Regions from separate parts of the Paenibacillus glucanolyticus genome, predicted to be linked through region 2. Evidence: riboswitches for the same ligand, from Rfam matches in the RefSeq annotation. Region 2 holds a riboswitch; the other holds the start of a gene.

Region 1 (3,775 bases), 2.2 Mb from region 2:
CTCTGATGGAAGGGCTGGAACAGCTGCTTCCGCTGCGGCAGGAGTTTCGCTCCAGGCATTTTGCCAAGGTCTATTGCAGTGATCTCCTTCGTTGTAGACAAACACTGAACTGCATCCTGTCGGATTTACATATGCCCGGCATTACAAATGAGGTCGAGCTTGGCAGCGTTATTCCCGGTGTCTGTTATGACAGGAAGCTGCGGGAGCTTGATTTTGGCGATTGGGAAGGAAAAACCTACGAGGATTTGAAGGAAAATGCGGCTTATCGGCGCTGGATCGACAACCCGGGAACGGTTACGCCGCCGAGCGGGGAGAGTTGGCCATCTTTTTGTTCCCGAATTGAGGTTTTTCTGGCCGAAATGTATCAGGATATGAAGGGGTTATTGTCGATGCAGGAAGGCCCCGCTATTCTCTTGGAGTCAGAGTCAGAGTCAGAGTCAGAGTCAGAGTCAGAGTCAGAGTCAGAGTCAGAGTCAGAGTCAGAGTCAGAGTCAGAAGCAGCGGGCCACGATACCGAGACTCAGCCGGGGGTGCTCGATATGGACGTGCTTGTAGTCACCCACGGGGGCGTCATCCGGCAGATTGCAGCGGCAACCCTCCCGGATACAGAATTCTGGGCTACGTCGGTATCGCCGGGCGAGGTGCTCCAGCTGCAGTTGGCCTGGGACGGAGCACGCTGGCGAGGCGTACGGGTAAACGAATAAATGAAATCGTACGATTTTGGCGCGGAATGAACGATAACGGGAAAAACCAATATCGTTAAACCCTTGAAACGAGCGAAACTTCCAGTTGTAAGGCGATGGTTTATCGCCTATAATCTTGTGCAGAGAAACCATGCTTGGCCTATCATAAATAAATTCATATTGTTTGCGAGGGTCCCGGACAGAAGAGGTTATTCATGTCTTCTGCCGGGTTAATAGGGAAGCCGGTGCAAGTCCGGCACGGTCCCGCCACTGTGAAGCAGGGACTTCTCCACATGCCACTGAGCGTCAGCGCTTGGGAAGGCGGGGAAGTCGTTACAGCCTGTAAGTCAGGAGACCTGCCCTTAGCGAATGAATGACGGTCCTTCGAGGAGAGGATTACGTTTTGCAGTCCCGTGCGGACGGCAGTTTAAGGCGCTATCTGTGAACGGTTATCCAGGTGTCCTTATGTTAAAACGTAATCCCTGAGTCCTTATTTACGAGGAATCAGGGATTTTTGCTTCTTTGGAGTATGACGATTGACGTTTTTCTTCCTGCTCAGGGGATCGGTCGAAGGAATTTAGACGTACAGCGCCAGGTTCTCAATTATGTTTAGGGGGATTTGAAGAGATGAAAGCAATAAACAAAACATGGTCCGTATTTCTGGTAGCCATACTGATGGCTCTGGCCTTGATCGGCTGTGGCGGGGAAGAAGCGGCACCGAAAGAAACCACGCCGCAAGCTGCACAGGAGCAAGGACAGACCAACGAAGCGCCAGCCGACTCCAGTGAGGAGCTTAAGACCACGTATCCATTAACAGTTAAGGATTCAACCGGGGTTGAAATGACGTTTGATAAAGCGCCGGCTAAGATTGCATCCTTGACTCCGTCCGAGACGGAAAAGCTGTTTGCTCTGGGTCTGGATGAGGAAATCGTAGGCGTATCGGATAATGACGATTATCCGGAAGCTGCGAAATCCAAGCCCAAATTGGGCGGATTCCAAGTGAATGAAGAGGCTATTATTGCAGCTGATGCCGATGTGGTGTTTGCCGCTTCGATGAATGCACAGAATGCCGAGAAACTGCGTGAGCTTGGCGTAACCCTGTTTGTCAATGATCCGAAAACCATCGATGCCGTGATGGAGAACATTGAGCTGATCGGACAAATTACCGATCGTCAAGCTGATGCCAAAGCGGTCGTAGATCAGATGAAGCAGGAACTGGCATCCGTTACGGAAGCTGTGAAGTCCGTGAAGGATGAAGACAAGAAGAAGGTGTACGTCGAGTTCTCCCCGGGATGGACTGTAGGCAAAGGCGAATTTATGGATGAGATCATCACTGCAGCCGGCGGTGTTAATGCAGCTGGCGATACGGAAGGCTGGTTCGAAATCAGCGAAGAAAAGATTATCGCTGCGAACCCGGATGTCATTCTGTACACGGACGATGTGGTTGATGAAGCGACCAAAAAAACACTGGATCAACTCATTAAAGAGCGCGGAGGCTGGGATCAGATCGAAGCGATCAAGAACGATCAGGTCATTGCCGTAGATGCCAACCTGCTGAGCCGTCCGGGTCCCCGCGTTACGCAAGGACTGATTGAAGTGGCGAAGGCTGTTTACCCGGAACTGATGAATCCATGAGTAAAAAACTTGCAGGATTCGGTGCGGCCGGCGTTATCCTATTGCTGTTAACCTTGGTTGTCAGTCTCGGAATCGGATCCGTTCACCTACCTGTGAGAGAGATTGGGGCGATGCTGCTGCACCGGCTGCCGGGGATCGGCGATTCCATCCTCCCGAGCTGGGAAGCTTCATCCGAACAAATTCTGATGAAGGTGAGGTTACCGCGGATTTTGCTGGGGATGCTTGTTGGAGCTTCCCTGGCGGTAGCCGGGGCTGCCTTTCAGGGCGTATTGCGTAATCCGCTGGCGGATCCGTTCACGCTCGGTGTATCCTCGGGTGCTGCGCTTGGCGCAGCATCCCTGATTTTTTTCGGGATGGAATACTCCTTTGCCAGAGGTTACACCCTGCCGCTTGTAGCATTTCTGACCGGAGCAGGCACATTGTGGGTTGTGCTGCTGTTGGCAAGGGATCAAGGAAAGCTGCCGATTCACGGACTGATCCTGTCCGGGGTGGTCATGCAGTCGTTTCTGGGCGCTGTGGTTTCGTTTCTGACGGTGATGTCCAAAGATACGGTAAACCAAATCCTGTACTGGACGATGGGGAGCCTGAGCATGCGCGGATGGTCGTATACGGCCATCCTTTTCCCGTATTTTATCGTGGGATTCGCGTATTTATGGAGCCGGTCGCGAGCGCTTAATATTTTGTCGCTTGGGGAACGGCAGGCCGCTCATATGGGATTGAATGTGGATCGCCTGAAGACAAGCGTACTGATCGTAGCTACCCTGCTTGCCGCCGCTGCCGTATCGGTCTCCGGCGTCATTGGCTTCGTGGGGCTTGTGGTTCCGCATATGATACGCCTTATCACAGGCTCCGATTACCGTACCATTGTCCCTTTGTCGGCTCTGGGCGGTGCGATTTTTATGGTCTGGTGTGATACGGCTGCACGTTCCGTGCTGGCTCCAACGGAAATACCGCTCGGGGTGGTCACTGCATTCATAGGCGCTCCTTTCTTTGCGTACCTGCTGTACCGGAACAAAAAACGGCGTAGGGAGGGGTTAGCATGATTAGAGCCCAGGGTCTTGGCAAGGCATATGGCCAGGTGCCGATACTTGCAGGTGTAGATCTGCACATAACGGAAGGTGAATGGTGGGGAATCATCGGTCCGAATGGAAGCGGCAAATCCACCCTGATGCAGCTGTTATCCGGTGTGGAGAGTCCTACGGCAGGGAGCGTCTCGCTCCGGGGCAGGGAGCTTTCGAGTTATAACAGAAAAGCGCTGGCACGAATCGTAGCCGTCCTTCAGCAGGAAGGTCTCGATCCGACGGATTTTACCGTGCGGGAAGTGCTGGAAATGGGACGCTTCCCGTTTCTGAATTGGCTTGGTCGAGAGGATAAAGATGCGACCCCGCTCATTGATGCCATTATTCGGAAGCTGGATCTTGGCGGTTTCGAGGAACGTCGGCTTACCGAGTTAAGCG
Region 2 (3,775 bases):
TTGCTGTCTTTGTTTTATTGTCCCATCCCACGGTTGCACCCAGTGCCTCGGCAGTCGCCCGAAGCGGTACATAGGTCACCCCGTTAATCAGCTTGCCATCCTGAATTGGTTTGCCGTTTACAATAACATTCACCTTATCACTCACCTCACCAGCCGCCTCCTTCTTTTGCAACCCGAGATATTTTGCAATGCCGGCAACATGACCATCGATGAGGGCACCCACGACATCCTCTCTCTTAAGCTTGGCTGCATCCGCGGCAACATCAACAAACAAATTTTCTGTCAGTACCGCAGGCATGTTCGATTCACGGACCATGTGCAGGTTCTTTGCCTTCTGCCCCCTGTCGATTACGTTAAAAGGCTTTAAGGCCGTCATGATCTCGGTATGAAGCACATTTTGCAAAGAGGCTGTTGCAGCCGACGTATGCGTATACTTATAGGATTCGAAGCCACCGGCTCCACCTCCGGCATTACAGTGGACGGAAACCAGGATATCTGCCCCAGCCTTGTTGGCCGCCTCGGTCCGCTCCATTAGCGTAGGAAAGACATCCGCAGATCTGGAGAGCAGCACCTGCACGCCATTGTACTCGGCCTCCAGCCGTTTTTTTACGCTCAGGGACACCGCTAGCACGATGTCCTTTTCCAACAGACCATGAGCAGTCGCTCCGGTATCTTTTCCACCGTGGCCTGGATCAATAAATACCTTCTTCATCTCCCTTCACCTCATCTTTCCGAGCCGCAGCCCGTTTCATCTTTTCGACAGCGAAGGCCACGAACAAACTCGAATAATATGAATCGCTTACTATGTAATATATGATATAAAATGCCGAATGATAGGGCGCTCTCTCCTTAACAAGAACAGCCCCCGGATCACCCAGGGGCACAAAAAGCACGCCTTGCGGCGCCATTTTTATATCATTCCAGCCAGAAATCAGGATATGATCTCCTTGCAATGAACATGCTGGTGAAGGGAATTGAACCCCCGACCTACGCATTACGAGTGCGTTGCTCTACCCCTGAGCTACACCAGCATATGTGGTTCGAAAACAAGCCTCCACGAACAGCAAAATTATTATAATACTTTAGCAGCAAAATACAAGTCCCAGCCTAGCCGGAACATCCCTTGCAATAAGCAAGATTATCCGCCTAATTTTTCCTGCACCGATTGAATCTTTTGCTTGCTGGAGGAGACTTGATCCCTGCGGTCATCAATCTTGACCGAAGTCGATACGCGCTGGGCTCCAGATAGAAATGGCGCCTCATGCAGAGCTTCAATCGCTCGCCAGATCATATTCAGCTCGCCCTCTATGATGGTGCTCATCGAAGTCAGCTCATATGTAATCCCGTCCTGTTGTTTCAATATACGCTGCATCTCGGCCACATAAGAGCTTAAGCTCGTTGTTGCTGTTCCAATCGGAATCACCGTCACTTCCGCTATAGCCAATACCAAAACCTCCCTCGCAACATCTCATATAAAGAACTCTTCAATCTCCAGACACAGATATCATATCAATTCTGATCACTCATATCAAAGCCCCTAACTCGCTATTCGCAATAAAAAATAGTCTGCTCTTTCCACCACAGATCCAGTACGCAACTATCGTATTTTGTCAAAACGATAATATACGTGGTATGTGTGCAGAAAAGGTCGCATTCGGTCACAATCCAGGAAATGTTATGGCCTTTTGACAGTTTCTTAGCTGGCACAATGACCGCTCGTTTGCTATAATTCTTTTTGCGTTCAATTTTAAGAACATGGTTTACAAACACAATATATTGGGTTAAATTAGATAAACAACAACCAAATATAGTGTGTATAGGTGCCGGAACAACCTATAAGGCGGTCCGGCTTAATAGGGAAGCATGGTGTAAATCCATCACGGTCCCGCCACTGTAAGGGCTCTCGGCTATTTATCCTATCTAGGCCGAACCAAATCATGGAATATTCTTCTGGAGGACCTCATCAAGGTCTTGGGGAAGGCTCCGATTTGTCAAAGTCCGAGTCAGGAGACCTGCCTGTACGCAGCCAACACCAACCTACGGGACATTAGGTAAGTGTTCGTTAAACTTGCGTCTGTACATAACATCATGCCCCTTCAAGGGCTTATGTCAAACGTCATTCACGAATCACAGCGCACGGACATTTTCAAGCCTGCGGGTTTTAGAAAATGTTTTTTTGATGTCCTTTTTCATATTTCCCCCTAAGAAAGCGAGGAATTATTCATGCCCCAGCTCGTAGTTAAACCGAACAACCGTCAGCTCGCCTTTGATGAAATACGCCTCTCTGTCTATGCCGACCGCAATCTGAAAGGATTGGACATGCTTGATAAAGAGCGCCTGCTTCGCGGCGTAAATGCTAAACTGCGCGGTGAGCAAGTCACCGGCGAAGAAATCAGCAGCGCCTTCACGATGTCCGCGCTTGAGCTTGTGACAAAAGAAGAGCCGAATTGGAAGTTTGCAGCTGCGCGTTCGTTTCTGACCTCTTTATATAAAAAAGCGGCCACCAACCGCCGATACAAAGCCTACCCGGAAGAGCCTTACGGTGCCTTCTACCCGCTCATCACAGAGCTTGTACAGAAGGGCATCTATCGCGAGGATCTTCTGACCAGCTACACCAAGGAGCAAATCGAAGAGCTCGGCGAATGCATCGATCCAAGCCGCGATCTGCTGTTTGATTACATTGGTCTTTTGACACTGGCTGAGCGTTATTTGGCAACCGACTTTGACGGTCGTGTCATGGAACTTCCGCAAGAACGCTACATGGTAATCGCAATGTTCCTCATGCACAACGAGCCAGCCGACAAACGTATTGACCTTGTAAAAGAAGCCTACTGGGCGATGAGCAACCTGTACATGACAGCTGCCACACCGACCATGTCCAATGCAGGCAAAAAAGTAGCAGGCCAGCTCTCCAGCTGCTTCATTGATACCGTTGACGACTCTCTGGAAGGCATCTTCGATTCCAACACCGATATTGCCCGTCTCAGCAAAATGGGCGGCGGCATTGGCGTGTACCTCGGTAAAGTCCGTGCACGCGGCTCGGATATCCGCGGTCACAAGAACACCAGCTCCGGCGTTATCCCTTGGATTCGCCAATTGAACAACACCGCCGTGAGCGTTGACCAATTGGGAACTCGTAAAGGAGCCATCGCGGTTTATCTGGATGTGTTCCACAAAGATATTCTGTCCTTCCTGGATCTGAAGCTGAACAACGGTGACGAGCGTATGAGAGCCCATGACGTGTTCCATGGCATCTGTCTGCCTGACCTGTTTATGGAGGCTGTAGAGGCCCGTGAGGAGTGGAGCCTGTTCTGTCCGCATGAAGTGAAGAAGATCATGGGCTGGAAAGACGAGAACGGCCGTCCGCTTGGCCTGGAAGACTTCTATGATCAAGCTCAAGGCGATGGCGAGTTCCGTCAAAAATATGCAGAAGCCGTGGCAAACCCGCAGCTGCCGCGTATTACGGTACAAGCGATCGACATTATGAAACGCGTGATGAAATCCCAGCTTGAAACGGGTACACCGTACATGTTCTACCGCGACACGGTAAACCGTGCGAACCCGAACTCTGCACATGGCATGATTTACTCATCCAACCTGTGCACCGAGATCATGCAGAACCAATCTCCAACCGTTGTCGAGCAAGAAGAGTTGGTAACAAAGGATGGTCAAACCCGGATCGTTATTTCCAAAATCCCTGGCGATTTCGTTGTCTGCAACCTGAATTCCATCCACTTGGCTCGCGCTGTACCGGCCGGTGTGCTGGAGCGTCTCG

Evidence for each region. Region 2 has a riboswitch for cobalamin ahead of WDY75_RS27470 (ribonucleoside-diphosphate reductase subunit alpha). Riboswitches for the same ligand answer to the same signal wherever they lie in the genome.
Region 1: linked by a shared signal. The riboswitch ahead of WDY75_RS06915 (ABC transporter substrate-binding protein) and the one ahead of WDY75_RS27470 (ribonucleoside-diphosphate reductase subunit alpha) in region 2 are both predicted to bind cobalamin.

Annotation. Positions count from the first base shown of each region.
Region 1 covers NZ_CP147845.1:1,418,619-1,422,393, forward strand. Annotated here, with positions in the region: gene WDY75_RS06910 (histidine phosphatase family protein) at 1-704, shown strand, start outside; cobalamin riboswitch at 857-1,062, shown strand; gene WDY75_RS06915 (ABC transporter substrate-binding protein) at 1,311-2,318, shown strand; gene WDY75_RS06920 (iron ABC transporter permease) at 2,315-3,361, shown strand; gene WDY75_RS06925 (ABC transporter ATP-binding protein) at 3,358-3,775, shown strand, end outside.
Region 2 covers NZ_CP147845.1:5,934,015-5,937,789, forward strand. Annotated here, with positions in the region: gene WDY75_RS27455 (N-acetylmuramoyl-L-alanine amidase) at 1-712, opposite strand, end outside; tRNA gene WDY75_RS27460 (tRNA-Thr) at 960-1,031, opposite strand; gene WDY75_RS27465 (MTH1187 family thiamine-binding protein) at 1,139-1,444, opposite strand; cobalamin riboswitch at 1,802-2,035, shown strand; gene WDY75_RS27470 (ribonucleoside-diphosphate reductase subunit alpha) at 2,224-3,775, shown strand, end outside.